Regions from separate parts of the Achromobacter seleniivolatilans genome, predicted to be linked through region 2. Evidence: riboswitches for the same ligand, from Rfam matches in the RefSeq annotation. Region 2 holds a riboswitch; the other holds the start of a gene.
The links. A riboswitch is a leader RNA that binds a small molecule or an ion and turns the genes downstream of it on or off. The one in region 2 is predicted to bind glycine.
Positions count from the first base shown of each region.

Region 1: another riboswitch for glycine. It lies ahead of RAS12_RS02015 (D-amino acid dehydrogenase); the one in region 2 lies ahead of gcvT (glycine cleavage system aminomethyltransferase GcvT).

Region 1 is NZ_CP132976.1:431,641-447,534, forward strand. It holds gene RAS12_RS01990 (methyl-accepting chemotaxis protein) at 1-1,093, shown strand, start outside; gene RAS12_RS01995 (tetratricopeptide repeat protein) at 1,170-3,098, opposite strand; gene RAS12_RS02000 (hypothetical protein) at 3,283-3,870, shown strand; gene RAS12_RS02005 (hypothetical protein) at 4,475-4,714, opposite strand; partial or broken gene RAS12_RS30990 (autotransporter-associated beta strand repeat-containing protein) at 4,811-5,176, shown strand; gene RAS12_RS02010 (autotransporter domain-containing protein) at 5,285-8,965, shown strand; gene RAS12_RS02015 (D-amino acid dehydrogenase) at 8,971-10,197, opposite strand; glycine riboswitch at 10,238-10,338, opposite strand; glycine riboswitch at 10,339-10,429, opposite strand; gene RAS12_RS02020 (hypothetical protein) at 10,484-10,642, opposite strand; gene ampC (class C beta-lactamase) at 10,593-11,762, shown strand; gene RAS12_RS02030 (Zn-dependent hydrolase) at 11,874-13,148, shown strand; gene RAS12_RS02035 (ABC transporter substrate-binding protein) at 13,461-15,122, shown strand; gene RAS12_RS02040 (ABC transporter permease) at 15,180-15,894, shown strand, end outside.
Region 2 is NZ_CP132976.1:5,780,762-5,796,655, reverse strand. It holds gene gcvP (aminomethyl-transferring glycine dehydrogenase) at 1-2,072, opposite strand, end outside; gene gcvH (glycine cleavage system protein GcvH) at 2,174-2,551, opposite strand; gene gcvT (glycine cleavage system aminomethyltransferase GcvT) at 2,651-3,751, opposite strand; glycine riboswitch at 3,841-3,963, opposite strand; glycine riboswitch at 3,997-4,092, opposite strand; gene RAS12_RS26275 (ZIP family metal transporter) at 4,179-5,072, opposite strand; gene RAS12_RS26270 (superoxide dismutase) at 5,102-5,716, opposite strand; gene RAS12_RS26265 (BaiN/RdsA family NAD(P)/FAD-dependent oxidoreductase) at 5,862-7,064, opposite strand; gene RAS12_RS26260 (arginine/lysine/ornithine decarboxylase) at 7,088-9,349, opposite strand; gene RAS12_RS26255 (hypothetical protein) at 9,591-10,043, opposite strand; gene RAS12_RS26250 (GNAT family N-acetyltransferase) at 10,155-10,673, shown strand; gene RAS12_RS26245 (GGDEF domain-containing protein) at 10,674-11,918, opposite strand; gene RAS12_RS26240 (GNAT family N-acetyltransferase) at 12,082-12,552, shown strand; gene dcd (dCTP deaminase) at 12,557-13,120, opposite strand; gene RAS12_RS26230 (translocation/assembly module TamB domain-containing protein) at 13,232-15,894, opposite strand, start outside.

The sequences.
Region 1 (15,894 bases), 1.3 Mb from region 2:
AATGACCGAAGCCGGCACCGCCAGCCAGAAAGTGATCGATGACGCAGGCCGGATGAACCTGGTCTTGTCGGGCTTGGCTTTAGTCCTTGGCGCTTTCTTCGCATGGCGCGCCGCCAAATCCGTGACAGGTCCTCTCGCTCAAGCGGTCACCGTGGCGGAGGCCGTGGCGCGGGGCGATCTGGGTCACCCCATTGAAGCGCGGACCAAGGACGAGACGGGCCGCCTGATGCGCGCGCTGCACGACATGCAGGAAAAACTGGCTGATGCGGTCCGCAGCATACGCGCGGGGTCGGAAACGATCTCCAGCGCCTCGGGCCAAATCGCGGCCGGCAACACCGATTTGTCCAGCCGTACTGAACAGCAGGCGGCGTCCCTGGAAGAAACTGCTGCATCGATGGAGGAGCTGGCATCAACGGTGAAGCAGAACGCCGACAATGCGCTGCAAGCCAATCAGTTGGCCGCCAGCGCGTCGGCCATCGCGCAGCGTGGCGGCGTTGTCGTATCTGCTGTGGTGAACACCATGGGCGACATCTCTGCCAGCTCGCGCAAGATCTCCGAGATCGTATCGGTGATTGACGGCATCGCCTTCCAAACCAATATCCTGGCGTTGAATGCCGCAGTGGAAGCGGCGCGTGCGGGCGAACAAGGCAAGGGCTTTGCCGTCGTAGCGGGCGAAGTGCGTTCGCTTGCGCAGCGCAGCGCGCAGGCGGCGCGTGAAATCAAGCAATTGATTGAGCATTCTGCCGGCCGGGTCAGCGAAGGTTCCACTCAAGTGGAAAACGCCGGTGCAACGATGCAGGAAGTCGTGGCATCAGTGAAACGCGTGACCGACATCATGGGCGAGATCGCGGCGGCATCGCAAGAACAAGCCAGTGGCATTGATCAAGTAAACCGCGCCGTGTCGCAGATGGACGAGGTGACTCAGCAGAATGCCGCCCTGGTGGAAGAGGCTGCGGCCGCCGCGGGTTCCATGCAGGATCAGGCGCGCGAGCTGGTCAGAGCCGTGGGGGTATTCCGTCTGGCAGAAGATGTCCGCCATCGCGATGCCGTTGGGCTTCCCGCTCCGGGCCGCAGGACGTTGATGCTGACGTGAAGGCGGCGCGTCTGCTGCGGCGATAGCGGATCGCATGGGCAGTCGCGCCGGTCAGGCCTTGCGTGATGTTCAGGCGTCAGGCAACGCCATCACGTAGTTTGCCCAAGGCCACGGCAATGTCTTCCAGAACCGGACCCCAAGTGTCCGGTTCACATTGCCGGAACAGGCGCACCGACGGATACCAGGGCGTGTCGCCGCGATCCAGCAGCCAGCGCCAGTCGGGCACAAAGGGCAGCATGACCCACGCTGGGCAACCCAGCGCGCCAGCCAGATGCACCGGCGACGAATCAACCGACACCAGCACGTCGAGCAGTGTGAGGATGGCGGCGGTGTCGTCAAAGTCACGGATTTCATCGCTTAGCGGCACGATGTTCATGCCTGCGGGCGGATCGCTTGCCTGCGCGGCGGCGGGCCCTTTTTGCAGGGCCACGAACGTCACGCCTTGCTGCGCCAGCGGCGCCAAGTCTGATAGCGCGAGAGAGCGTCGCGCATCGTTTGTGTGCGTCGGCCGGCCTGCCCAGACCAGTCCCACCAAAGGCCGTGGCAGCGATGCCAGCCGCTTTTTCCAGTGCTCAACGCGGTCTGGATCGGCGCGTAGATAGCGGGTACTGACAGGCAAGTCACTCAATTGCAGACCGAGCGCCATGGGCAGGCTCATCAGCTCGCAATGGCAATCAAAGGCAGGGGGGATCATGCCCAAACGGATGATCTCGTCGAACCCTCCGCTGCGTGCGGCAAGAGGATAGCTTTCCGGATTGACTTCCAAGATGACCCGGGCGCCGCTGCGCGCACGTGCCTGCGCGACCAGACGCAGGAACTGGAAGGTGTCGCCGTACCCTTGTTCGTCGTGGATCAACAGTGTTTGACCGGCGATGGATTGCCCGTCCCAGCGGGGCTTCTGTACGTGGCGTCGCAATAACGCCGTGTGTGTCAGCTGGTAGCGGAAGCGGTACTCGCGCCAGCCTGCGTCGAAGTCACCTTGCAACAGCATGACCTCGGCCAGATCGAAGCGCGCATGCAGATCACCTGGCACCGTGCGGGCGACCATCTCCAGAATGGTGCGCGCCTCATCCACCTTGCCTTGCGGGCGCAGCGCATGCACCAGCAATTTCCACAGGACGATCGGGCCGGAGCCTGATGCCAGCGGCTGACGCAACATGGCCTCGGCCTCGGCGTAACGCTGCGCTTGCAGCAGGGCTTGCGCCTGCGTTCGCAAGGCTTCCAGGGCGGCGGCATCTGGAAGGCCGCCGCCCGTCATCGTGCCGGCAGGGACTGCCGCCGTGTTCAGGCCTTGCGCTTCAAGGTGGCGCAGCAAAGCGTGCTCGATTTTCGCCAGATTCTGATAAGCGTCCTTGAACTGGGGATCGATCTCGATCGCCCGCCGTACCGACGCCAAGGCCTCGTCATGGAGGCCATCGTCACTGAGTGTCAGCGCAAGATTGCTGAGCGCCTGCGCGTAATCGGGGTTTAGTTCCAACGCTCGCCGGTAGTGCGTTTGCGCTGCCCCGCCATTCCCCAGACGCTTGTAAGTGTTGGCCAGATTATTGTGCGCATCGGCGCTATCCGGCAGCAGCTCTGCCACTCGCTGCAAACACTCCAGACTAGCTTCGAGCTTGCCAGCCTCTTGCAGAATGATGCCCAGGTTGTTCCAGGCGCCGACCAGCTTTGAGTCGGACGCGATCGCTCGGCGGGCGAAACTCTCGGCCTCTGGCAGTAAGCCTTGCTGGCGGCACATTTCGGCCAGATTGCTGCAATACAGAGCGGGCGCAATTGGAGACCGGCAAGCCTCGCGCAAGTGGGCAATCGCCACGTCCGCCTGGCCATAAGCGTGCGCCATCAATCCCAATAGATGCCTGGCATCCGTCTGATCTGGGGCCACGGCCAATACCCGCAAGCAAAGTTGCTCGGCTTGAGGCGCCTGCCCGGCATTCCAATGGGCATAGGCTTTATTCAATGCGTCGGGAATCGTCAGCGTATTCGCGACAGGAAAGTTGTTTTTGCTCAAGAAAGAGCTCCACGGCTGGGGCGCAGGGGTAGGGGAGCGCGCATTATCGTTCAATGCGGCTTGGTGGCGCAGCGAATTGTGCGCCGAGGGTTCTCTTTAACGTGTGCACCGACGTTTCCCGGCAATGCGGGGCTCAGCCGTTTCATTGCAAAATGCAGTCTGCCTCTATTTCCCTTCGCCATACATGACGTCAATTCAACAGGTTCATGACCTCTTTTCCAGGTTCGGTGAACTCCGTTCGCAGCCGCAAGACCTATGGCGCGGCGATATCCCGCTGCCCAAAGTCTTGGCCGAGTTCTACGAACGCGTCGGCCCCTGGGGTGCGACCTACCATGAGAACGTCGGCCCGGTTGGTATTGCGTTGGCCGAGACAAACATCAGTTTTCCGCCACTGCATCGGCTGTGGGCGCTTCAGGCGGGTTACCGCTGGGATGCGTCAAACGGGCAGCGCGTGGCAGATTGGCAGGACAACTGGCTAGTAATCGCTGACCAGAATGCCGATCCGTTCATTCTGGATACTGCAAGCGGCCGAATCCTGCACGCCATTCATGGAACGGGAGCGTGGGACCCGGGCGAGATAGCGCCAGACCTGTACACACTGGCGGCTGCCCTGGCCGCAATCGGCGTGGTATGCCTGGATGCGGATGAAGACTGGCGCGATGACGACTGGGTAGTCAAGCCGCAGCACCGGGCGCGCGCACTGCTTGAGGTGACTCAAATCATGGGCAGCGCAGACGACGCCGGTAATTTGCTGGATGTGCTGGAGTTGTAGGCGTGGCGGGTTAAATAGTAGATCGACTGATATACCAGTTCTAAGTGCTATCTCGGTATGGCATTGCGCTAAATTCTCAATGTTTGAAGCGCGAAGTGTTATTAACCTGATCTCCGATTTCCACATTTCTCTGTGAGGGGATGGTCGGAAATTAGAGTGTTTTTCTAATGGTCGTCGATGCGCTCGTTGCGGTAATCATGGGTTAAAGATATTCAAAGTTTTTTGTGGGTTATCATCGGCGCGCTAATTAGTGCGTTTCGTATGAAAACCGGATCGGGCGATGCCCGAAGTTAAAAAAGCTTGAATATAAAAATCCGATATGACGACCCAACACGTAGTCTCGAGTTTTACGCTGCAAGATCAGATTAGTTCCAATAACACCCGATACAGATTGAAGCTCCAGCCTTTGGCGGCGGCTGTGTTGCGTGCAATGGCTCCGGCATGGGCTATTGGAAGCGTCCTGCTGTTGAGTTCGGCGATGGCGCAGGCAACAGTGATCGGCGATGGCATTTCATTGCAGCTTCCCTTTGATTCTGTGGATGATGCGCCGATATACATGGCTGGCGGGTCGCTGATCGCGGCGGCCGATGTGGACCTCTCACCGCTACAAAGACTGATTTTTCAAGCAGGCAAGCTTAGTACCGTTGCTGCGGATACTGGCGCGCAATTCAACATACGCGCGCCAGCCTTGGATATTTTTGGCACGGCGCAGTTTGGTGCCGCTGGCCATGCCGGGCTGGTTGAATTGTTCGGTGGCGGACTGGTTAACGTTGGCCCGCAAGCGGCCTTGCGTGTAGAGGCTGGCATGTTGCGCAACGCGTCCGGGCACGATGTGCTGAGTCAAATCACGAGTCAAGCAACGGAGACTTACATCGGGCCAGCTGGCACGTTGGAATTTCACGGCGGATCGGCATATATCAAGAATCTGCAAGGTAGCGGAATGCTCGATATCGGAGCCGGTTCACCCGAAACCCTGACCATTGAGGAAGGCAATTTCTCAGGCGGAATATGGGGCGGCGCAAAGTTGAACAAAGTGTCGCCTGGCACTCTTGTGCTGTCCGGTAGTAACGGCTTTAGTAGCGCAGTTACGGTTTCCGCTGGAACTTTGCAAATTGGCGGTAACGGACAGTATGGTAGCCAAAGAGGCGGGAATGTTATCAACAATGGCAAACTTGTCTTTGATCAGGCCCAATCCGGCATCGCGGGAGATCTTTCGGGCACAGGCAGTATCCATGCCAAGAATGGCAGTTTTGTTAGCTTGCGGGGTGCGAATACGTACAGCGGCAGCACGACCATTGATTCTGGTTCTCAAGTCTTCATTGCCGGCGCCTCCAATAGCAATAGCGCTGGGCTAGGTTCGGGCGAGGTTATTAATAACGGGCGCCTCAACGTTCAACGTGAAGGCGATACTCGCTTGGACAACCTGATTTCGGGTTCTGGTGAAATTTATTTCAATGGCACAGGGCGGTTGACGTTGACGGCCAACAATACCTACGCCGGCGAGACTCAGGTTTCGAACGGGGGCACGTTAGAGTTCGGCGACGGAGGTTTAACAGGTAGCGCAGGCACGGGGCGATTGGGTGGCGCTTCAGGCGCAACATATATCTTCAATCGCAGCAATAACTTTCTGGTTGAGAACGATATTGGGTACTTTGGCGGCAGCCTGGTCAAGAAAGGCGCAGGCCAGATGACTGCGTCGGGCATTTTGGGGGGTGGGCAAGGGCGTGTGGATATTCAGGAAGGCGCACTCAGGATACTGAATAACGCTGCGCCGACGATGATTTCTCCGGGGACGATCAACGTGCAGGCGGGGGCGGCGGTCATCTTTGACAACTCCGAACTCCTGTTGCTTGCAGAAAATCTGACGGGGCAGGGTGGCCTCAAAAAGACCGGTACGGCAAGATTTACCTATTCGGGCGATGGTTCGGCATTCTCGGGTGCAAGCGTTGTCGAAGGCGGCGAGCTGTACCTGTCGAACGGGATGCTAGGCGGGACCGTGACAGTGAACACGGGTGGACGCCTGCAGGGCGACGGTCGCGTTGGGAGCACACAGGTGCAGTCCGGGGGGATGCTGGTTAGTTCGGGCTATAGCAGATTGTGGGTCGATGGCGACTTGACGCTCAAGGATGGCGCTACGTTCCGGTACTACCTGGGCACTGCGGGGGCGACAGCTGGTACTCCGGGTACCACAGGCAGGACACGGGCGACCGGAGATCTCGAACTGAACGGCAAGCTGCAAGTCCGTGACAATGGGGCGCCAACGCTCGGCTATTACCGCATGTTTACTTACGGTGGGGCACTGCGCGGAACGGGGCTGACTTTGGACACGATCCCCGCCGGTCATAGCCGCGACCAATTCTCGATTGACACCACCCAATCTGGTTTTGTGGATCTGCGTGTGACGCCCGCAGGCAGTCCCGATACCTTGCTCGTCTGGAAAGGCGGCTCCGGCACCTGGGGATCGGACAGCATGCAATGGCAGGCGGATGGCCAGGCAAATTGGGCTGGCCTGTGGGGCGCTCAGCATGCGGTGTTCAAGGACACCGCAGGTACCGTTTCTGTAGCTGGCACTCAGACATTCAAAGGGCTGCAATTCGTATCTGACGGTTGGCAAATCGGTTCGCATAGCAATGGCGGTGTCCTGCAAACTGCCAACGACGGCAGCGAGCTGCGTGTGCTCGATGCAACGTCCGCCACGATCAGCACGCCGATCCAAGGCAGTGGTGCGGTGGACAAGACGGGGCGGGGAACGCTGGTATTGACAGGCACCAATCTGCACAGCGGCGGTACACGCCTAAGTGAAGGCGTTTTGAGTGTGTCTCGGGATGCGAACCTGGGCGCAAGTGCAGGGGAATTGGTCTTCAATGGCGGTGCCTTGCGCGTGACGGGCCAGAGTTTTGCGCAGACGTCCCGATCAATTCAATGGGGCGCGCAGGGCGGTGGTTTTGACATTGATGCAGATGGCCACGTTTTCACGGTCAACCAAGCCCTGGTGGGTAGCGGCGATTTGGTCAAGGCGGGCGCGGGAACATTGGTGCTGGCTGGGGCAAACGCCTATGGCAACACGCAAGTCCAAGCAGGCACGCTGGTAGGCAATACCGATTCGATCCGAGGCCAATTGCGCAACGATGGGACGGTAGTGTTTGACCAAGCTCGCGATGGGTCTTTTGGTGGAGACATTTCGGGCGCTGGCCAATTAAAAAAGACGGGGGTTGGCAATCTGACCTTGACAGGGGTTAGCGCTCAGAATTGGCGTGTGGATAGGGGAGCGCTTGTCGCTTCTGCGGGCATGCTGGCGGGCAACGTCGATCTGGCTGCGATGGGCGCCTTGCATCTAAATGCGGCGCAATCGTCCAATTTTTCAGGGGTCGTTTCGGGTAATGGCGCGGTGACCAAGCTGGGCGCTGGCATGCTGTCGCTGACTGGCGATAGTTCGGCATTTTCGGGGACGACGGCTGTCGACGAAGGCGTGTTGTCCGTCGGTATCAACGGGCAAGGCAAGCTGGGCGGTACGGTAACCGTGGCGCGCGATGCGGCATTGCAAGGCACGGGCACGGTGGGTACGACCGTTGTGCGGACGGGCGGCATCATCGCGCCCGGTAACTCCATCGGCACGTTGCACGTGGCAGGCGATTTGACGCTTGAATCCGGATCGGTTTACCGGGTGGAAGCAGACCCTCAATCGGACCGCAGCGACCGCATTGTTGTCAGCGGCACGGCAAACTTGGCAGGCTCCGTTTTGCATGTGGGACCGGACGGAAACTTGGCAGGCGAGCGCACCTATACGATCCTGACAGCGAGTCAGTTGAACGGCACGTTTGCCTCCGCGTCATCATCGTTCGCGTTTCTGACGGCCAATCTGGGTTACGACAACCAGGCTGTCACCTTGCGTCTTGACCGTAAAGGGATGCCGGCGACGCCGAATACGCCTGACTCTCAGGCTATGCGCTTTGCGGATGCGGCAAACACGTCGAATCAACGTGCCACGGCCAATGCGCTAGACAGTATGTCTGGGGCTGATCCGCTCTATCAATACGTGCTGACGTTGCCGGAAGGCGCGCCCGCCGCGGTGTTCGATAATCTGTCTGGCGAGGCGCACGCCAGCGTTGTCTCCAGTTTGAATAACGTTGGCAGTATCGCGAGAAGCCTGCCTTTCAAAAGTCTGCGTGCCAATCTTGACGCAGGCTTGGCGCCAGGCACAGCAACGGCACAGGCTGGCGTGGGTAGTCCTCTGAAGGCCGCATTACCTAGCTCGGCAGCACAACCCGCATGGGCGGAGCTGGTCGGTAATTGGCAAACGCTGAATGGTGACGGCAATGCGTCGCGTGTGGATCAGCGCACTGGAGGTGTGTTCGTTGGCGCTGATCACGCCGTGGGCAGAGGCTGGCGATTGGGAGGTGCACTGGGTTACACCGACAGTCGAGTTCGCGTGGATGCCAATTCGTCCAAGGCCGATGCGGACAGCTACAGCGCCATGATCTACGGCGGCAAAGCTATCCAGGCAGGGTCGGGCAAGCTCAATTTTCTTGTGGGTGCGGGATACACCTGGCACGACATCTCCACGACGCGCAATGTCGCCGCGGCTGGGCAATTGCAAAAGCTGACGGCGGATTATGGCGCCAGTACCAGCCAGCTTTTTGCCGAACTGGGTTATGCCGTGCCGATAGCGGAGCGCGCGCAGTTGGAACCCTTTGCGGGGTTGGCATGGTCAGATACCCGAACCCGGGGCTTTCAGGAGTCGGGGGGGATTGCTGCATTGAGCGGTGAGGGCAGCCGCAACAGCGTTACCACCACGACATTGGGGTTGCGCGGCCAGACCGCATTCTCCCTGGGTACGACGGAAGGAAAACTCCGAGCGGCAGCAGGCTGGCGCCATGCTTTTGGCGATGTTGAATCGCGCGCGCGCCTGGCGTTCGATGGCAGCCAACCCTTTACTGTGTCAGGCGCCCCGCTGGCTCGCAACGCGGCGTTCACGGAATTAGGGCTGGATGTGGCGGTCTCGCGATCGGCAAGCATCGGCATCACGTATAGCGGCCAGTACGGTGGCGGCAATCGTGAGAATGCCGGCACCGTGGGCGTAACGTGGCGGTATTGATAGCGTTAGAGCGGCAAAGCCCGCTCCACGCTTCCCGCCAGAATTTGCGCCGTCGCGGCCGACAAGGTCCAGCCTAAATGCCCATGCCCGGTGTTGTAGAACACGCCGGGCCGCTTGCCCGGCCCGACGCGCGGCATCATGTTTGGCGTCATCGGGCGCAGGCCGCACCACGGGACGACGCGTGACGTGCGGATCTGGGGGAAGTGTTTGCGGGTCCAGTCGATCAACGGTTGCACGCGCTCGGCCCGGATGTCCATATTGAAGCCATTGAACTCGGCGGTGCCCGCCACGCGGAAACGGTCGCCCAGACGGCTGGTGACGATCTTGGCGGCTTCATCCAGCAGACTGACGCTGGGGGCGGCGGCCTGGCTTTGATCGTCGTCCAGGTGCACGCTGATCGAGTAGCCCTTGACCGGATAGATGTTCAGCGTGTCGCCCAGTTGCCGGGCAAACTGGCGGCTGAGAGCACCCGCGCAGACAACGATGGCATCGGTCTCATGCTGTTCGCTTTCGGCGCCGCCGTTGCGCCGCACATCCAGCACATAAGGGCGGCTGTCGCGGCTGATGTTGCCAATGTCGGCATCGTGGACAAATTTGACACCGCGGCGCTCGCAGGCGCGCGCAAGACCGCTGGTGAATTTGTGTATGTCACCCGTGGCATCGGACGGCGTGTAAAAACCGCCATAGCAGTCCGTGAGCAATGCGGGTTCGATATTGCGCGCTTCCTGGCTGGACACGGCATAGCGTTCCAGGCCGCCTTCTTGCAGTAGTTTGTTGGCACGGTCGGCCGTCTTGAAGCTGGCGGCGTCGTGATAAATGTGCAGGATGCCGCGCCGTTCCAGGTCGAAGTCTATGCCTTCGTCTTCCGCCATTGCATACAAGTGCTGGCGCGCCTCAATGGCGAGCCGGGTGGTGTCGATGGTGTTTTGGCGATAGTTGGGAATCTGCCCCATGAATTGCGCCAGCCATGAATACTTGTGCCAGCTGGGCTTGGGGTTCAGCAGCAAAGGCGCATTTTTGCGCCACATCCAGCGCAACCCTTTCAGGACGGTGGCGCTGCTGTTCCAGACTTCGGCGTTGCTGGCCGACAACTGCCCGCCGTTGGCGTAAGACGTTTCCATGGCGGGGTAGCGCTGCCGGTCGTAAACGGTGACTTGGTATCCCAGCTTTGACAGGGCGTAGGCAGACGTGACGCCGGTGATACCGGCGCCAATGATGGCGATGCGGGGCATGATGGCTCCAGATTGAGTGGCCACGGCCATTCTTGGCCGCAGCACCCCATCTGTCTCTGTACCTGAGAGCTTCACTCGCTCGCGCTGATGGCGGCGGGTTCCCCTTCGGTGGGCGCGCATGGCGCCTCTCTCCAGATTGTCTAGACTCGCGCAGTCCTGTTGCCTGAGAGTTTCCGGGGCGGTTGCTCCGTCGGCGCCGGCCGCAGGGGCCAGTCTCTTCTGCGCGGTTGTGAATCGACCCGAGCAGCATAGCCAAATTTACGCCGATGTTCGTTAAGGGTTAACGCTAGGGGAACAGCTGCCGCGTTACGATTCCACCCGGTGCGCCGCTTTCCGGACCGACGCGCGCCGCTTCAATCAGATCATTAAAAAGAACCCGTTTTGGAATGAAATCGATGCGCCGCCGCTTTATGGTTAGAACTGGGATTGCGATGTTGATGGGCATGGTTTGTGCAGTTGCGCAGGGCGCGGCAGCTTCGCAGCCTGCCGATCCGGCACTGGACGCCGTGGTGGATCAGGCTGCACAAGCGGCCATGCAGGAATTCGGTATCCCCGGGCTTGCCATCGCGATCACGCATCAAGGCAAGCAACGCTTCTACAACTATGGCGTGGCCTCGCGGCAGACGGGGGTAGCGGTCACCAGCGACACTTTGTTTGAACTGGGCTCGATCAGCAAAACCTTTACGGTGACGTTGGCCGCCTATGCGCAGGCAGAGGGCAAACTGGCCTTGAGCGATAGTCCGGCAAAGTATGTGCCGGAGCTTGCCGGTAGCGATTTTGCAAAGCTGTCACTGGTGCATCTGGCTACGCATACGGGAGGCGGTTTCCCCTTGCAAGTGCCCGATGCGGTCAAGGACCGCGCGCAGCTGATGGCGTACCTGAAAGCCTGGAAGCCGCAGTACGCAGCGGGTACGCAACGCACTTACGCCAACCCCAGCATCGGCATGTTGGGCATGGCGACGGCCAACGCCATGAAGCAGCCGTTCACCACCGCGATGGAGCAGAACCTGTTCCCGAAGCTCGGGCTGTCCAGCACCTATATCGATGTGCCTGCCGCAAAGATGGCTTCCTATGCGCAGGGCTATAACCAACAGGATGCGCCGGTGCGCGTCAACCCGGGCGTGCTGGCCGCCGAGGCTTATGGCGTGAAGAGCAGCGCGCGCGACATGATCCGTTTTGTCGACGTCAACCTGGGGCGGACCGATGTGGCGCCGCTGTTGAAGCAGGCGGTTGCGGATACGCATGTCGGCTATTACGAGCTGGGCGATATGACGCAGGATTTGGTGTGGGAGCAGTATCGGTATCCGGTGACGCTTGCCTCCCTGCTGTCCGGCAACGCGGGTTCGATGAACAGGCAGAGCCATGCCGTCGTCGCGCTGAACCCTCCGCTGGCGCCGCAATCCGCTACGTGGATCAACAAGACGGGATCGACAAATGGATTTGGCGGCTATGTGGCGTTTGTGCCGTCCAAGCAGTTGGGGATTGTGATTCTTGCCAACCGCAACTACCCGAACGAGGCGCGAGTGAAGCTGGCTTACCGGATTCTGGGCGAATTGGACCGGTAGCAGGACCCGGCCGCATTCTGATTTTGTGTTTGCATGATTGCTGGTACACAGAACAAAATCGACCGCATCCTGCCGCACGCCGTTGCGGCCCATTCCCTGACAGGAGTTCCCATGAGCCTTGCCCCCGCTACCGAAACCTTGGCCGACCTGCGCGTGGACGGCGTCCGTCTGTGGCAGTCTTTGATGGATCTGGCCCGGATCGGCGGTACAGAAAAAGGCGGTGTGTGCCGTCTGGCATTGACTGATCTGGACCGGCAAGGACGCGATCTATTCGTCAGTTGGGTCGAGGACGCAGGCTGTGAGGTGCGCGTGGATGCCATAGGCAATATTTTTGCGCGCCGTCCGGGGCGCAATAACGCCTTGCCTGTGGTGATGACGGGCAGCCATATCGACACGCAGCCTACGGGCGGAAAGTTCGATGGCAATTATGGTGTGCTGGCCGGTTTAGAGGTGATGCGCACGTTGAATGACGCCGGAGTGCAAACGGAAGCGCCGCTTGAATTGGCTGTGTGGACCAACGAAGAGGGCTCGCGCTTTGTGCCCGTGATGATGGGGTCCGGCGTGTATGCGGGCGCGTTTACGCTGGAGCACGCGTTGTCACAGCAAGACCGCGAAGGAGTGAGTGTGCGCGAGGCGTTGGCCACGGTTGGCTATGACGGCAAGGCTGCGGTGCCGCCGGCGCAAACCGGCGGCGTCGGCGCGTACTTCGAGGCGCATATCGAGCAAGGCCCGGTGTTGGAAGCCGCAGACACCGTTATCGGCGTGGTGACGGCGGCGCTGGGCCAGCGCTGGTACGACGTGGTGCTGACCGGTGTCGAGGCGCATGCCGGTCCGACGCCCATGCCGCTGCGCCGCGACGCCTTGCTCGCCGCGTCTGACCTGGTGTTGGCAGTCAACCAGATTGCGCTGGCGCATGCGCCGGATGCACGCGGAACCGTGGGCTGGATGGATGTATTTCCCAATTCCCGCAATGTGATTCCTGGCCGCGTCAGCATGACGGTGGATTTACGCGCGGCTGACGACGCGACACTGCTGGCGATGGACGCCGCCTTGCGGGCTGCCGTCGACGCTGCGGCGCAAAGCCGGGGCGTGACGGCTCAGATTGAACAGGTGGTGTATTTTGCGCCGCAGCCTTTTGATCCCGCCTTGGTGCAATTTGTGCGCGAAGGCGCTCGCGCCTTGTCCTTGTCCGAGATGAATGTGGTCAGCGGTGCAGGGCATGACGCGGTGTATCTTGCGCGTGTGGCGCCCGCGGCGATGATCTTCGTGCCGTGCAAGGACGGCATCAGCCACAATGAAATCGAAGATGCCCGCCCGGATCATCTGGAAGCAGGATGCAATGTCCTGCTGCGCGCCATGCTGGCGCAGGCAGGCGTCGCGCGGTAATCAGCACGCGTGGTGCACCAAGGCGGCGCATGCTGCGCTGCCTTGGTGCTGCATTTCACTCCCAGAAACACTAGTCGCGCGAGGCCAAACCCGCGCTTTGGCCGCGCGGCCCAGCCGCCGCCCGGGGATTCCAAGCCGCTCCCGGTACATACCCTGACGCGCCGCGAATGCGCCTCCAATGGCACAGATCTTGCTTATACAAATTCTGTGTACTAACTCTGTTCACGCGTTTGTCACCCTCGCGAGGGAACGCGTGTCCGGCGTTGGTTCCTTCATCCGGCTCCTCGCCATGCAAGACATTGGAGAACCACAATGCAGACACGGAGTATCCGCATCAAATCCCTGGCCGCCGCGCTTGCGCTGACGGCAGCAGGCGCCGCCGCTACCACCACGGCGCATGCCGAAAAGGTATTGCGTATCGGCATGACAGCAGGGGACATTCCCCGCACGCTGGGCCAGCCCGATCAAGGTTTCGAGGGCAATCGCTTCACCGGCATTCCGATGTACGACGGTCTGACGCAGTGGGACCTGTCCAAGAAGGACGGGGCCAGTGTATTGATTCCGGATCTGGCAGTGTCGTGGGACGTGGATGCCGCGGACAAAACCAAATGGGTTTTCAAACTGCGTCCTGGCGTGAAGTTCCATGATGGGTCGGACTTCAATGCGGACGCCGTGGTGTGGAACGTGGGCAAGGTGCTGGACAAGAGCGCGCCGCAGTTCGACCCCAGTCAGGTCGGAGTGACGGCATCGCGCATGCCAACGCTGGTGTCGGCAAAAAAGATTGATGATCTGACGGTAGAGCTGGTGACGTCCGAGCCGGATTCGTTCCTGCCTATCAACCTGACCAATCTCTACATGGCGTCGCCCGCCCAGTGGAAGAAGAAGCTGGCCGAGGTGCCGGCATCGGTGACCGATGCGGCCGAGCGTTCGCAGAAGGCATGGGCCGCATTTGCCGCTGATGCCTCGGGCACGGGTCCGTTCAAGATGGCTAAATTTGTGCCGCGCGAACGTCTGGAAGTCGTCAAGTACGACCAGTATTGGGATGACAAGCGCCGTCCGAAAATTGACCGCGTGGTGATGCTGCCGCTGCCGGAAGCCAACTCCCGCACTGCCGCCCTGATGTCGGGCCAGGTCGATTGGATCGAAGCGCCCGCGCCCGATGCGTTTGACGCCATCAAGGCGCGTGGGTTTGTGATTTATTCCAATGAGCAGCCCCACGTGTGGCCGTGGCAACTCTCGTTCAAAGAAGGTTCGCCCTGGCTGGATCAGCGGGTGCGTCAGGCCGCCAATCTTTGTGTGAACCGTGGTGAGCTCAAGCAACTGCTGGGCGGCATGATGGCCGAACCCAAGGGCACCGTGCCGCCGGGTCATCCGTGGTGGGGCAACCCCAAGTTCGACATCAAGTACGACCCGGATGCTGCGCGCAAGCTGATGGCCGACGCTGGTTACTCCAAGGCCAAACCCGTCAAGGTCAAAGTGCAGACGTCGGCGTCCGGTTCGGGCCAGATGCAGCCTTTGCCCATGAACGAATTCGTGCAGCAGAACCTGAAGGACTGCTACTTCGACGTGAGCTTTGACGTGGTGGAATGGAACACGCTGTTTACCAACTGGCGCAAGGGCGCAAAGGACCCTTCCGCCAACGGCAGCGATGCCATCAACGTCAGCTTTGCGGCGATGGACCCGTTCTTTGCCATCGTGCGCTTTGTCAGCACCAAGACCTTTCCGCCCACCTCCAATAATTGGGGATATTTCGGCAACGCCGAGATCGACGGTTTGATCAAGGATGCGCGCACAACCTTCACGCCCGCAGAGCGCGACGCCGCGCTGGCCAAGTTGCATGCGCGTGTGGTGGAAGAGGCGCCGTTTGTGTGGATTGCGCATGATGTCGGCCCGCGCGCCATTTCGCCGAAGGTCAAGGGCGTGGTGCAGCCCAAGAGCTGGTTTATTGATATCGCCACGATGTCGATGGACTGATCTTGAACGCGCTGGATGCCGCATGTGCGGCGTCCAGCGACTTAGCCGGTGACGCCTATGCTGTCTTATATCTTCCGGCGCGTCGTGTACGCCCTGCCCATTATGGCGGGCGTCGCGCTGCTCTGTTTTCTGCTGATCCATCTGGCGCCAGGCGATCCTCTGGTGTCCATTCTTCCGCCTGACGCATCCGCCGATCTGCAACGGCAACTGATGCAGCTTTATGGCTTTGACCGGCCGCTAGTCGAGCAATTCGCCGGTTGGCTGTGGCGTGCGCTGCACGGCGACTTGGGCACATCTATTGCCACGGGGCGGCCAGTGGCCGGCGAAGTGTTCAAAGCCGTGGGCAACACCTTGCGGCTGGCCTGTCTGGCCACGGTGCTGGGTTTCATCGTGGGCGCTTTTCTGGGGTTTGTGGGCGGTTATTACCGCAACTCGGTGATGGACCGCATTGCGTCGTTTGTGTCCGTCATCGGTGTCAGCGTGCCGCACTATTGGCTGGGCATGGTGCTGGTCATTGTGTTTTCCACGCAGCTGATGTGGTTGCCTCCCACTGGCGCTGGACCCGGCGGTTCGGGTGAGTGGACGGCAGACTGGGCGCACATCCGGCACATGATCCTGCCCGCGGTCACGATGTCGGTAATCCCGATGGGCATCATCGCCCGCACCGTGCGCGCGCTGGTGGCAGAAACCTTATCGCAAGAGTTTGTGGTGGGCCTGCGAGCTCGCGGTCTGACCGACCTTGGCGTGTTTTTGCACGTTGTCAAAAACTGCG
Region 2 (15,894 bases):
CCCGGCTGCGCAACGCCGACCATCGCGTTCATGTTGGCGCCGTCCAGGTAGACCTGGCCGCCCGCCTTGTGCACCAGATCGCAGATCTCGGTCACGGCTTCTTCGAACACGCCATGTGTGGACGGATACGTGATCATCAGCGCGGCCAGCTTGTCGCCAACCTGCTCGATCTTGGCGCGCAAGTCGGTCAGATCGACGTTGCCGTTGGAATCAGAAGCCACCACCACCACGTCCATGCCAGCCAGTTGGGCCGAGGCAGGATTGGTGCCGTGCGCCGACGACGGGATCAGGCAGATGTTGCGCTGATGCTGGCCGTTGGCCTGGTGATAACCACGGATGGCCAGCAGACCAGCGTATTCGCCCTGCGCGCCCGAGTTGGGTTGCAGGCTGATGTTGTCGTAGCCGGTGATCTCGCACAGCGCGTCCGACAAGCGGGTGATCAGCTCGTTATAGCCCTGGCTTTGCGACGCGGGCGCGAACGGGTGGATCAACGCGAACTCGGGCCAGGTGATGGGGATCATCTCGGCCGTGGCGTTCAGCTTCATGGTGCACGAACCCAGCGGGATCATCGTGCGGTCCAGGGCCAGATCCTTGTCGGCCAGACGGCGCAGGTAGCGCAGCATGTCGGTTTCGGATTGCACGCTGGAGAAGACCGGGTGCGACAGGATCGCACTTTCACGCGCCACGCCAGCGGGGATACCGCCAGCAGCCGCGGCGTCCAGCGCGTCAATGTCGAGTTCGACATCATCGCGTTCCAGGCCGGCGGCAAAGACATTGACCAACGCTTGCAGGTCTTGCACGGTCACGGTTTCATCCAGCGACACCGCCAGACGCGCGCCGTCGACACGGCGTAGGTTGATGTGCTCGCAATCGGCGGCGGTCAGGATGGCCGGGGTGGTCGCGCCCGTTTCCAGCAGCAGCGTATCGAAGAACGTGTCGTTGACGACCTTCACGCCCAGCTTGACCAGCTCGGCGCGCAGGATCGCGGTGCTGCGCTGCACGCGCTCTGCAATGCGGCGAATACCCGCGGGACCATGCCACACGGCGTACATACCGGCCATCACGGCCAGCAGCACTTGCGCGGTGCAAATGTTGGACGTGGCCTTTTCACGGCGGATGTGCTGTTCACGCGTTTGCAGCGCCAGACGCATAGCCGGGTTGCCTTGCGCGTCCTTGGACACGCCGACCAGACGGCCAGCCATGTTGCGCTTGAACGAGTCCTTGCATGCCATGAAGCCAGCGTGCGGGCCGCCAAAGCCGAACGGCACGCCAAAGCGCTGTGCCGAACCGATGGCAATGTCCGCGCCCCATTCACCCGGAGCGGCCAGCAGCGCCAGCGCCAGCAGGTCAGTGGCGCAGGCAACGACAGCGCCTTGCGCATGAGCGGCTTCGGCCAGCTTGCGGTAATCAGATACAGAGCCCGTGCTGTGCGGGTATTGCAGCAGCACGCCAAAGCACTCGGGCAAGCCTTCGGCCTCGTCGCCCACCGCGATCTCGATGCCCAAGCCTTCGGCGCGCGTGCGCACGACTTCCAGGGTCTGAGGATGTACGTGGCGCGAAATGAAGAACACCGGGCTTTGCGACTTGGCGCCGCGGCGAGCCAGCGTCATGGCTTCGGCAGCAGCGGTGCTTTCGTCCAGCAGCGAGGCGTTGGAGATATCCAGCCCGGTCAGGTCGGCGACCATGGTCTGGTAGTTCAGCAAGGCTTCAAGACGGCCTTGCGAGATTTCCGGCTGGTACGGCGTATAGGCCGTGTACCAGGCGGGATTCTCAAGAATATTGCGCAGCACGACGTTCGGCGTCTGCGTACCGTAGTACCCCTGGCCGATGTAGTTGCGGTAGACCTTGTTGCGGCCCGCGATCTGCTTCAGTTCGGCCAGCACATCGGTTTCGCTGCGCGACTGCGGCAGCGCCAACGGGGCTTGGCTGCGGATCTTGGGAGGCACGACTTCTTCGATCAGAGCGTCCAGGCTGGCGCTGCCAATCACGCGAAGCATGGCGGCCTGGTCGGCGTCGGAGGGGCCGATGTGGCGGGGAAGAAAATCGGTATGGGTGTCTAGGGCGCGCGACATGGGGGGATCTCGGGGGTAGCGGGTGTCCGTCCAAGGGCGGACGGTAGTGCGTCTGGCAAGGCGGGCGCGGGACGAGGGCCGCGCGCCCGCCTTGAGCCGGATTAGCCGTTAGCGACGGCTTCGTAGCCGGCAGCGTCCAGCAGCTTGTCGGCGTCGGCGGCGTTGACCGGCTTGATCTTGTAGATCCAGGCGGTAAAGGCCGATTCGTTGATCAGGTTGGGGTTGTTTTCCAGCTCTTCGTTGAAGGCGACGATTTCGCCATCCACGGGCGCGTAGATGTCGGAGGCGGCCTTGACCGACTCAACAACACCTGCAGTTTGGCCAGCGGACAGCTTGGCGCCAACCTTCACGTCGCCAACGAAAACCAGGTCACCCAGCTGATCCTGGGCGGTGTCGGTGATGCCAACGACGAACACGTCGCCTTCGGCTTTGACCCATTCATGGGATGCGGTGTACTTGCGATCGGTGGGCAGACTCATGGGAACTCCTGAGGGTATACGGGTAGGTGAATGGTGTTGCGCGCCTCGCGCGGGCGTTCCTGGCCCTGACCGGGCCGGCGCTCGCGCGAAGCTTCGAGTTTACGAGTGTTCGACGGCTTTGCCGTTACGGACGAACGGCAGTTTGCAGACCAGGGCGGGCACCCACTTGCCACGGATGTCGACCTCGGCGGTGTCACCCGGACGCACACCTTGCGGCAGGCGGGCAAAACCGATCGACACACCCAAGGTGGGCGACATGGTGCCGCTGGTCAGCTCGCCCGTGCCGGCCGCGGTACGCACGGCCATATGGGCGCGCATGACGCCGCGCTCTTGCAGTTTCAGGCCGATAAAGGTGGCGGGGGTGGCGAACTGTTCCAGCGCGTCGCGGCCGATAAAACGGCGGTCGGCGTTTTTCAGCGACACCGTCCAGGTCAGACCTGCCTGATCCGGCTGGGTCAGTTCATCCATGTCCTGGCCGTACAGATTCATGCCGGCTTCCAGGCGCAGCGTGTCGCGCGCGCCCAGACCGGCGGGACGCACGCCTTGGGCAACCAGGTCGCGCCACAATTGCACAACCTCGGTTGCGGGCAGCACGATTTCAAAACCGTCTTCACCGGTGTAGCCGGTACGAGCAACCAAGGTCTCATCGGCGACGCGGGCAGCGACAAACGGGGTCAGCGGTTCGGTAGCGGCTTGCCAGGCAGGACGCGCGGCCCAGACCTTGGCCCGGGCGTTCGGGCCTTGCACGGCCACCATGGCCAGGTCGCGGCGCGGCGTGATGGCGACGTCGAACTGGCCCGCCTGCTTCACGCGCTGCATCCAGGCGATGTCTTTGTCGGCCGTGCCAGCGTTGACGACCACGCGCCACTCATCGGCAGCGAAGTAATAAATGATCAGGTCGTCGATGACCCCGCCCTGCGGGTTCAGCATGCAGCTGTAGAGCGCTTTGCCAGGCACCGTCAGCTTGGCCACGTCGTTGGCGACCAGGCGTTGCAGGAAGGCGAACGCATCGGGGCCAATCACGTCCACGTTCAACATGTGCGACACATCGAACATCCCGGCGTCCTGGCGCACCGCGTGGTGCTCCTCCAGCTGCGAACCATAGGCCAAGGGCATATCCCAGCCGCCGAAATCGACCATTCGGGCGCCAGAGGCGATATGTTCTTCGGCCAGCGGGGTGCGTTTGAGGGTTGCGGACATGCGCGGGAACTCCGGGACGGCAGTAATGCCAGGGTTACGGAATGCCGGTCGTAATAGGCGCAATGCGCCCGCACGGCTACGGCTGAATCTTCCGCCCCTCTGTCCTTTTGCCTGAGAGTTGCCCCGCGTAGCGGGTTTGCACCTTCGGCGCCTGGGCTGCTCGCTTTGTCCCTAGTTCAGGGGCGGCGCCAGGTCTCTCCAGAGTACTGTTTTGCCTTATCCACACGGTAAAAACCGGGACGGGGCAAGCATGTGCGATATCGGTTACCTGAGCGATTCTGGGCGAATTGCGCCTTCGGCGGCGACCCTGATAAAAGGCCGCTCTCTCCCGCAAACATGCATGACAGCGGCGCCAAGCATACAACGAAAACAAGCACCGGAAAAGCAGGATTTCCCGGGGCTAAATGCCCGGGAAGCGGCGTCAGGCCTACCCCAGCGCCGTATCCAGCAGCATCATCAATACAAAGCCCAGCATCAGGCCGCAGGTTGCATAAACCTCATGGCCCTTGCGGTGCGATTCGGGAATGATCTCGTGGCTGATGACAAACAACATGGCGCCCGCAGCAAAACCCAGTCCCCACGGCAAAAGCGGCGCAGACCAACCGACAATGGCCGCACCCAACACAGCGCCCAAGGGTTCGACCAGGCCGGACAACATGCCCAGCGCCACCGCGAACGCACGTTTGTAGCCAGCGGCCAGCAAGGCTACGGCCACGACCAGCCCTTCGGGGATGTCCTGAATGGCGATACCGGTTGCCAGCGCCGTGCCCCGGACGGGATCACTACCGGCATAACCCACGCCAATCGCCAACCCTTCCGGCAGATTGTGCAAGGTGATGGCAAACACGAACAGCCAGGTGCGGCGCAGCCGATGGGCTTCAATGCCTTCGCGGCCTTTGATGAAATGTTCGTGCGGCAGCGTGCGATCCATGAGCAGCAAGACCGCAGCGCCCAGCAATACGGCGGCGCCCACCGTCAGGCCGGCGCCCCAGGGGCCATAGCCCAACTCACGACCCGCAGCGATACCAGGGGCCACCAACGAAAACGCGCTGGCGGCCAGCATCACGCCGGCGCCAAAGCCGAACATGCTGTCTTGGACCTTCTGCGGGATCGTTCTGGCAAAGAGGATGGGCAACGTGCCCAGCGCCGTGGCGCCAGCGGCCACCAGCCCGCCCAGCAGCGCATCCGCGACGTGCGGCGCGCGCACGTCCAGGTACGCCCACAGCTGATGCAAGGCCAGGCAAGCCACCATGACGGCCAGCGTCCACACACTGATGCTGGTCGCCGCTGGCCGCACGCGATGTCGGCTAAACGTGTTCATAGGCCGCTACCCTCCTTCGAGAGATGCGCTCAGCCCTTAGCAGCCGCGTAGCGGCGAGCCACTTCGGACCAGTTCACAACGTTGTAGAACGCGCCGATGTATTCCGGCCGGCGGTTCTGGTACTTCAGATAGTAGGCGTGTTCCCACACATCCAGGCCCAAAATCGGCGTGTTGCCCTGCATCAGAGGGGTGTCCTGGTTCGCGCTGCTCTCCACCACCAGCTTGCCGGCGGGGGTCACCGACAGCCAGGCCCAGCCGCTGCCAAAGCGGGTCAGGGCGGCCTTGGTAAAGGCGTCGCGGAAGGCGGCCAGACCGCCCAATTCGGATTCAATGGCGGCTGCCAGCGCGCCATCGGGCTCGCCGCCGCCTTCAGGCGACATGACGGACCAGAACAGGCTGTGGTTGGCGTGACCGCCGCCGTGGTTGCGCACCGCGCCACGGATGGCTTCGGGCAACTGGTCCAGACGCGCCACCAGGGCTTCGACGGGTTCGCCGGTGCTGATTCCGGCGCTGTCCAGCGCGGCGTTCAGGCTGGTGACATAGGTTTGATGATGCTTGGTGTAGTGGATCTCCATCGTCGCGGCGTCGATGTGAGGCTCCAGGGCGTCATAGGCGTATGGCAGGGTCGGAAGGGTGTAGGCCATGCATGTCTCCGGTGGACCCGCCCTCCCGGTGGAGGGCGAAAGTCAATAGCGAAAACATAAATGATATGTATTTTTATTTAATATCACAATGGCAGCGTTTCAATTCGTGCCATAGCGCTCTGCTATGGCACCGCAGTTGCCCTGCTTACAACGCTTTGCCGCAGGCCACGCCCGAGGCCCAGGCCCACTGAAAGTTATAGCCGCCCAGCCAACCCGTGACATCCACGGCCTCGCCAATGAAATACAGCCCTGGGGTGGTCTTGGCCTGCATGGACTTCTGATCCAGCCCGCGCGTGTCCACTCCGCCGCGCATCACTTCGGCTTTTTTGTAGCCAGCGGTGCCGCTGGGCACGAGCGACCACTGATGAATATCTTGAGCCAGCCCGCGCAACGTCTTGTCCGGGGCATCCGCCAGGCGCAGCGCCGCCAGACCGGGCTTGCCGCCCTGCTCTGCCAGATGCAGCCAGCGGTCGGCAAGGCGTTTGGGCCACAGCCCCGCCAGCACCGTGTGCAGTTGCTGCCGGTTGCCCGATTTGGACGCCAGCAGCTCTTCGGCCAGATCACGGCCGGGGGCAAGATCCACCACAATGGGTTCGCCGGGCTTCCAATAGCTGGATATCTGCAAAATCGCCGGGCCGGACAGGCCACGGTGCGTGAACAGCAGGTCTTCCAGGAATTCGCCGCGCGTCTTGCCCTGCCCCGTCTGCAGATTGACTTCCAAGGCCACGCCCGACAACTCGGACAGCGGCTGCCACATCACGGGATCAAAAGTCAGCGGCACCAGCGCGGGCCGGGGTTCGACCACCTTCAGGCCAAATTGGCGCGCGATTTTCAGGCCAAAGTCGGTGGCGCCCAATTGCGGGATTGCCATGCCGCCCGTTGCCACCACCAGCTTTGCGGCGCGTATCGAACCCTGGCTCGTGCGCAGTTCAAAACCTTGCTCGCCATGGGCGATCTCGGTCACCGAACAGCCCATGCGCCATTGCACCTTGCCCGCGTCGCACTCGGCACGCAGCATGTCGATAATGGATTCGCTGGAATCGTCGCAGAACAGCTGGCCGCGATGCTTCTCGTGCCAGGCAATATGGTGACGCTTCATCAACGCCAGAAAGTCCTGCGGCGTATAGGCCGACAGGGCAGACCGGCAAAAGTGCGGATTTTCAGATAGAAAATTGGCGGGTCCGGTCCCGATGTTCGTGAAGTTGCAGCGGCCGCCGCCAGAAATGCGGATTTTCTCCGCCAGGCGTTCGGCATGGTCGACCAGCACCACGCGCAAGCCGCGCTGGCCGGCTACCGCTGCACACATCATGCCAGCGGCGCCGGCGCCGAGTACGGCTACATCAAACATCAGAACTCCAGACCCGCCAGGGATCAGTCTTCGATCAGGCAATCAACGTAGTAGCGCTTCTCGCCATCCGGACCCAATTCGTCGGCCAGGCCGTGAATATAGGTTTCGAAGCCTGGGAAGCGTTCGTTGAATTCGCGGGCAAATTGCAGGTACTGCACGATGGTGCGGTTAAAGCGTTCGCCCGGGATCAGGAGCGGAATGCCCGGGGGATACGGCGTCAGCAGCACACCGGTCACTCGGCCTTCCAGCTTGTCGATATCAACGCGCTCGACCTCGCGGTGCGCCATGCGGGCAAAGGCGTCCGACGGCTTCAACGCCGGCACCATGTCGCTCAAGTACATCTCGGTGGTCAGGCGGGCCACGTCACGCGAGCGGTAGGCTTCGTGGATCTCTTGGCAGAGATCACGCAGGCCCATGCGCTCGTATCGGCGATGTATCTTGCAAAAGTCCGGCAAGATGCGCCACAGCGGCTGGTTGCGGTCGTAGTCGTCCTTGAATTGCTGCAAGGCGGTCAACAACGTGTTCCAGCGGCCCTTGGTGATGCCGATGGTGAACAGGATGAAGAACGAATACAGGCCGGTCTTCTCGACGACAACGCCGTGCTCGGTCAGGTACTTGGAGACCAGCGCGGCCGGGATACCGGTTTCGCCAAAGCTGCCCGACATATCCAGCCCCGGCGTAATCACCGTAGCCTTGATCGGGTCCAGCATGTTGAAGCCTTCGGCCATTTCGCCGAATCCATGCCAATGGTCGTTGGATTCCAGAATCCATTCGTCGCGGTTGCCGATGCCTTCGGACACCAGACGGTTCGGGCCCCAGACCTTGAACCACCAGTCGTTCTTGCCGAACTCGGACTCCACCTTGCGCATGGCGCGGCGGAAATCCAGGGCTTCGCGTATGCTTTCCTCGACCAGCGCGGTGCCTCCGGGCGGCTCCATCATGGCAGCGGCCACGTCGCAAGACGCGATGATCGCGTACTGCGGGGACGTGGACGTGTGCATCAGATACGCTTCGTTGAAGACGTTGCGGTCCAGCTTGCGGGTCTCGGACTCTTGCACAATGATCTGCGAGGCTTGCGAAATGCCAGCCAGCAGCTTGTGCGTCGAGTGGGTCGCGAACACCATCGCGTCCTGGCTGCGCGGGCGGTCAACGCCAATGGCGTGCATGTCCTGGTAGTACTCGTGGAACGAGGCGTGCGGCAGCCAGGCTTCGTCAAAGTGCAGCGTATCGACATAGCTGCCAAGCTGCGCCTTGATCATTTCCACGTTGTAGATGACGCCGTCGTACGTGCTTTGCGTCAACGTCAGAATGCGCGGATTCTTGTTCACGGCTTCGCGCGCGAAGGGGTTGGCTTCGATCTTCTTGCGGATGTTGTCCGGGTGGAACTCTTCCAGCGGGATCGGGCCGATGATGCCCAGGTGGTTGCGCGTGGGGCGCAGAAACACCGGGATCGCGCCCGTCATCGTAATCGCGTGCAGAATCGATTTGTGGCAGTTACGGTCCACCACAACCACGTCGCCGGCGGCCACGTTGGCATGCCACACGACCTTGTTCGAGGTCGAGGTGCCGTTGGTCACGAAGTAGCAGTGATCCGCATGAAAAATGCGGGCGGCATTCAATTCGGACTCGGCGATGGGGCCGGTATGGTCCAGCAACTGGCCCAGTTCGTCCACGGCGTTGCAGACGTCAGCGCGCAGCATGTTTTCACCGAAGAACTGGTGGAACATGCGGCCCACGGGGCTCTTCAGGAACGCCACGCCACCGGAATGGCCCGGGCAGTGCCACGAGTACGAACCGTCTTGCGCATACTTGACCAGCTCGCGGAAGAACGGCGGCGGCAACGAGTCCACATAGCTGCGGGCTTCGCGGATGATATGGCGCGCCACGAATTCGGGGGTGTCCTCGAACATGTGGATGAAGCCGTGCAGTTCACGCAGGATGTCGTTCGGAATGTGCTCCGATGTGCGCGTTTCGCCGTACAGATAGATGGGGATGTCAGCGTTGCGAAAGCGCAGTTCGCCGATGAACATGCGCAGGTTCTTGATCGCGCTGGCCACGTCCTCGGGCGAGTCCACGTCGAACTCTTCATCGTCAATCGACAGGATGAAGGCGCTGGCGCGGCTTTGCTGTTGCGCAAACGAACTCAGGTCGCCATAACTGGTCACCCCGATCACCTCGACGCCCTCGGCCTCGATCGCAGCTGATAAGGCACGAATACCCAAACCGGACGCGTTCTCTGAACGGTAGTCCTCGTCGATGATGAAAATGGGGAAGCGAAATTTCATGCAGGCGCTCCTGGGGGCAAGGCGAAACGGACGCGTATAGCGGCGCGAGTGTACTGCGAGTAAAAAACCGTCCGATGACAGACGGCGCGAGCACCCGCCGGGCGGCGGGAATGGCCGAATTGTAGGGCCGTTTTTCTTACAGTCCTACGGGAAATCCCCGAAAAGGCGGGCACAGCCGTTGTCATCACGCCAAAAGCCGGGGCTTTCAGCACAGAGACAGCGGCCGCGACGGGGAGCAAACCTAGCGGATGGTCTGGGCCTCGCCGGTCTGCAAGGCGGAGGTGAAGAGCTCGAAGTAGGCCGGAATGGCCTCAGCGGACCCGTAGCGGATGCGCCGTTCGACCTTGGCGATAGCGCCAAAACACACCTCGGCGCCTGGTTCGCCGCAGACCAGCACAACCGGATCTTCGTCGTCGCAAACCTCGTACAGCCCGCCATGCGCGCGGCGGCCGACCTCGTAGAGATAGGCGGCAGCGCCAACGGTTTGCATGGGAGTAAGCGGCAACGTCCCGAGATGGGCGGCCTCCAGCGCGTCATCCAACGCGTGGACGCTGGACAGGGAGTAGTCCAGCACGGCGCCGGTGGAACCGGCTGCCTGTACAAAGTCTTGCGCGGCGTCCGCCACACGCGCCACGAATTCGTCTTGAACTTCGTCGCGCTTGGCGTCCTGGTTTATCTTGAGGAAACCGAACATCAGTGGCTCCTTTGTGAAAACCGCAAGCGGCAATGAATCCATTATAGGCAGCCCTCCCCCTATACTGCCCAAACTTCCCGAACCGTGCCGTATTCCCAACACTTGCCGAACATGCCCAACAACCTTGTCAGACGTCTGACCGCCCTGGACGCCGCGTCCCTGCGTCAATTGCGCCTGGATGCGTTGGTAGAAACCCCCGAATCGTTCGGATCAAGTTACGAAGAGGAACACACGCTGACACTGGAAGACATCCGGGGCTGGATTGCGCCACTGGATGACGGCGCAATGTTTGGCGTATTCACAAACGGCACACTGGCCGGCATGGTGGGCGTGGGCCGCCAGCGCAAGCTGAAGATGCGCCACAAGGCGCATATTTGGAGCATGTATGTGGCGCCGGCAGGACGCGGCCAAGGGCTGGGCCGCTTGCTGATGCACGCGGCGATCGCGCACGCGCAGACCATGCGTGGCATCCGTCAGGTGCAGTTGAGCGTAACGTCCAACAACATGGCGGCCGCCACGCTTTATGCCAGTCTGGGGTTTGCCGAGTACGGCCGGGAAATCGAAGCCCTTTGCGTCAACGGTGAACTCTACGATGAAACCCTGATGGCCCTGGCGCTGACCGGAAAATAGTCAGTTGCCGCCCGAGCGCCGGCGAGCGCCATACGCGCACACCTGATTGCGGCCGCTGTCCTTGGCCTTGTATAGCGCCTGATCGGCGGCCTTGATCACTGCATCCGGCGCGCGCAAGGCGTCGCCGCGCTCGGCCACCCCGATGCTGACCGTCACGCGCAGCGGCCGCGAACTGCGCCCGCCACGTGCGCCGCCACGCCGGCGTTGTCCGACCTGATCGGCCTTGGGCCGGGCAGGCTTGTCCCGCAGACGCATTTGATAGGCCTCGATGGCCCGCCTGACGCTTTCCAGGTGCGGCATGCTTTCGGCTGCCGTTTTGCCAGGAAAAATCAGCGTGAACTCTTCTCCGCCGTAGCGGTAAGCGTGGCCACCGCCCGGCACGCGCCGCAGCTGCGATGCGACCATGCGCAATACCTGATCGCCCACATCGTGGCCATGCGTGTCGTTGAACACCTTGAAATGGTCCACGTCGGCCATTGCCAGCGTATAAACCCGGCCCATGCGCTGCAAGCGTTCGTTCAGCGCGCGCCGGCCCGGCAACCCGGTCAGCTCATCGCGAAACGCCATGTGGAAGCCTTCATGCGCCAGAGAGATACACAGCGCCGTCAATGCCGCAGCGGACATCAACGCCAATTCGATGGGATGCTCCGCGCCGCGCGGCAAGGCCCACGCCATGCAGACGAAGCCCAGCCACTGGCCTGCCTGCTGCGGGCGTCCATAGCGCAACAGCAGCAGAGTCAGCGTCAAACCGGTCGCCAGCAGCGCGACCAGCGCTTCAACAGGCACACCCAGGCGCGCCAGCTTGCCCTGCAAGGCCAGCGTGCCAAATACGTCTATCAACCCTTCTTTGCCAATCAGCGCGATGACCGCCGCGCCCGCTGCCATCAGCGCGATGCGCGCGGCCATGTCCAGCAACATGCTGGATCGCTCGGACCACAGCGCGTTGATGGTGTAAATCAGCGACCACCAGGCCAGCGCCGGGCCCAGCGCCCAGGGCGCCTGCCGCGCCAGCGTCGGCCAGACCGCCGTGGCAACCAGCACGCACAGCATGAGCGCCATCGTCTGCGAGCGTTGGTACATCAGGCAGATGGCCGCCCCGATCAGGGCCATGACCCATGGCACGAACGGGACGATCAGCGTCAGCGCCGGCGGCCATTCGCGCCACAACAGCAGGCCCACCGCGGCGGCCACCGGCAGCGCGGGATAGAACAACAGGGGCAGCCAGGGAATATGGGGGTAACGCACGGGTCGGGGCCTTGCTCCGCTTGCAGAGATGACGTCGCCAAATCGGCAAACATATATATCCTTTTTACGGACGCGGCGGGGGGTTCTTTAGCGCGGCGGCCCTTACCGTGCAAGGCGTCAGGGCCATGATATGTTTCCCAACTGGTCCCAAAGGAAAGACCCCATGCAGATCCAGGTCAATATTGATGTGCCGGTGCAGTACCGGCCGGTGTCAGCCGCTGACTTCGAATCGCTCTTGGCGATACGGATAGCAGCCATGCGAGAAAGCCTGGAACGGCTGGGCCGATTTGACCCGGAGCGGGCGCGTTCGCGCCTGCAAAAGACCTTTGAGCCGGAGCGTACCTGGGCGATCAACCAAAACGGCCAATGCGTGGGGTTCTACGCCCTGCGCCCGGATGGCCAGGACTTGAGGCTGGACCATTTGTATATCGTGCCCGCGGCCCAGGGGTTGGGACTGGGCGGACAAGTCCTGCGGCACATTTTGCAAGACGCCGACAGCCGAGGGCTGCACGTGCGCGTGGGCGCGCTGCGAAACAGCGATTCCAACCGCTTCTACCGGCGGCACGGATTTGTGCAGACCAGTGAAAGCGAATGGGATATCGAGTATCTGCGCGCGCCACTGCGCGCAGAATGACGGATCAGGTGCGCGGCAGCGTGACGCCGCGTTGCCCTTGATACTTGCCGCCGCGGTCGGCGTACGAGGTCTCGCACACTTCGTCGCTTTCCAGGAACAGCATCTGCGCGCAGCCTTCGCCCGCATAGATTTTGGCCGGCAGCGGCGTGGTGTTCGAGAATTCCAGCGTAACGTGGCCTTCCCATTCGGGTTCAAGCGGGGTCACGTTGACGATGATGCCGCAACGGGCGTAAGTGCTTTTGCCCAGGCAGATGGTCAGCACGCTGCGCGGAATACGGAAGTATTCAACCGTGCGGGCCAGAGCGAACGAATTCGGCGGAATGATGCAGACATCGCCCTTGAAGTCCACGAACGAGCCTTCGTCGAAATTCTTGGGATCGACGATGGTGGAATTGATGTTCGTGAAAATCTTGAATTCGTCGGCGCAGCGCACGTCATAGCCGTAGCTGCTGGTGCCATAGCTGACAATACGCCCGCCATTGGCAGTGCGGACCTGGCCCGGTTCAAAGGGGTCGATCATGCCGGTTTCGGCCTGGCGGCGGATCCAGCGGTCGCTTTTGATGCTCATGGTGGGAATGGTGCTAGGGGATGAAATGGACTTCATTTTATCCCGAGCGCGGTGACCCTGCCCGCAGAGGCGGCAGGACGGGTTTGTCCCGCCCCGCCGGCCCGCCGTAAATCAGTTCCCCCAGAACGTCCGGTACACCAGCGCAATGCCGTTGACCGAGCCGCCCTTCAGGTCGACCGACAGCCCTCGCGCCAGCCGGTAACTGGCCCGCCCGACAGTGTCGCTGCCAGCCAGCGCCTGCTCGACGCTGAGCGTAATGCCATTGGCAAACGACTTGCTGGCCACCAAGAACTGGGTTGCGAGCTGGCTGTCGCTGTCCCGGTTGATGTCGCCTGCCACCGTGCGGTCAGGCAGGATGCTGCCGGAACTGCCGATATTGCCGGTGCGCACGCTGACGTCATCCAGGCCGAACTGCTTGTAGAACGGCTGCCCGCCCCCCAGCAGCGCCGTGCCAACGGACACCAGCAAGGCGGCGTCGCTGCCGCTTTCATCCGGCCCGCGGCCCAGCAGCAGCCAGGACAGCTTTTCCACGTCGCTGACGTCTGGGTAAGACACCAGATCGATCCGCGGGCGCTGGGCCGTGCCCACGACCTTGACGCCCGCCTCGACCTGTTCGCCGGTGCGCAAGGCTTCGATATCCAGAAGCGGGTTATCCAAACGACCCTGGAAGGTCAGCGTGCCGCGGCTCAGGCGCAGTTTCTGGCCATAGGCTTCAATCCCCCCGCCCCGCGTACGCAGCGCGCCCACGCCTGTCAGCCGGCCGTCATTCAGCAGAATTTGAATGGAGCCCAGCAGCCCGGCGTCCAAGCCCATGCCGGTGATGTAGAAGCGCGGACCCATGTCGAATTTCAGGTTCATGCTGGTTTGCAGCGGTGTGGAGACGGCAGTGGGGTCCTGCCCCGCCCGCACCACGCGCACATCGTCATCCAGCGACGGCACCCCTTGCAGGATCTCCAGGCTGAACCAGCCCGCGTCGGCTTTCAGGTCGCCCACGATATCGATCCGGGGCATGGCTGCCTTCAGGTCGATAGTGCCGGACACCATGGCGTAGCGGTCCGAGCGCTGCAAGGCCGGGAAACGGTACAAGACCAGGCGGATGTTGCCGCCGCCTTCCATGATGTTCCACTGGCCCTTGGCCTCGGCGTACCCGCCCTTGGCCTCCGGATTGGTCGTGATCCATTCCTTGGTGCGCCATTCGGCGGGCATGACCCGCAGCGTCGCCGGAAAACGCAGGCTGTCCAGCACCAGCTTATCGCCGTCCAGGCGCGCGGACAGAGTGCCGTCGATCAGACGCACCCCGTCGTCAATACGCACAACGCGCAGCTTGTCGCCCCGGATATTGCCGCTGGCGGACCATTTCCCAGCAAGCGTTCCCTGCGCTTCCAGATTGGCTTTCAGTGTGCCGCCGACTTCCATCGAATCGCCCACGAACAGGCTGACCCACGCCAGGTCGGCGACGTCGGCGTCCAGCTTGGCGCGCAAGGGCTGACGCGAATCCAGCGACATGCCGCCTTTGGCATCGACCAGCAAGATCGCTGTGGCCGACGCATTGACGGTGCCCATCGTGTTGGTGGCCAGATTGATCTTGGCATCCAACCTGCTGGCATTGGCGGCGCTAGGCGTGGCCGTCACGTCCAGCACCAGCGCCTTCACGCCCAGCGGGATGGGAGGGTCGCCTGGAATCAGCAGGTCGCCATCACGCCGGGAAACGCGTGCCTTGCCCGCCAGCCGGCCGTCAAAGGTCAGATCCCACAGCACATCCAGCGCAATACGGCGCTGCCCTTCCGGAATCATGGCGTTCACGCGGCTGGGGCCTTTGCCTAGTTTGGCGGCCGCTTCGGGGTCCACGGCACCGATTACCTGGCGCGCCATCGCAGCCGTAATGACCAGATTGTCTGCCTGGCCAGCGGTTTCCCAGCGCTTGCCGCCGCCGCGTGAGCCCTTGTGGGCCACGGTCAGGCGCTCCTTGCCGGGCAGGGTAAGACTTAGGGAGGTCTGGCCGACCTGCCATTGCCATTGCGGCGCCACGGCTGATGGCAGAAAGGCCAAGGTGACCGGCCGGTCCGCCGCTACGGTAAACCCGGCGGTGTCCGCCGTCAGACGCGAGAACGCGCCGCGCCAGCCCGCCAGAGCCGCGTCGGGCTGGCCTGCCGGGCCAACGCCCCAGCCACCCGCGAAAACAATATTGGCTTTAGCGGGGGCTTCGCCCAGCACACCGGCACGCGGTTTGGCCGGGGTATAGCTGGCGGTTACGTCGCCGCGATGCGCGGCCATCGTGCCGCCGAACTTGCCTTTTAAGTCCGCACCGCCTGGAATTCCAGGCCAAAACGCGTCCAGCTGAGGCGCTTGGGCGTCCAGCGTCAGCTTGCCGTCTGCCGCATCCAGTTCGCCTTGGGCCTGTACCCGGTTGCGGCCCAATTTCAAATCCACCGCCAGCCCATGGATACGCAGTCCGGCCAAGGGATCGGGCGCGGCGGCCGCCGGTACCGCAGGCGCCGCTGCATCTGGCGCGGCGATGTCCACCTGGGCTTTCAGCCCGCCGGTCAACGGCTGCTTATTCCAACGCGTGCCCTCTTCAAAACGCAGGTCCACGGCCGCATGGCGTAGTTGACTCAAATTCTCGATATCGGCTTGCAGGTCGCCGCGTACGGTCAGCACGGCCGGCGGAATGGCATCGCCTAACCACGGCGCCAGATCCAGGCGCTGGCCGCTGAACGAGCCCACGATGCGGTCGCGTCCCTTGCCCTGCGCGGTGTCGGATTGCAGATCGAACT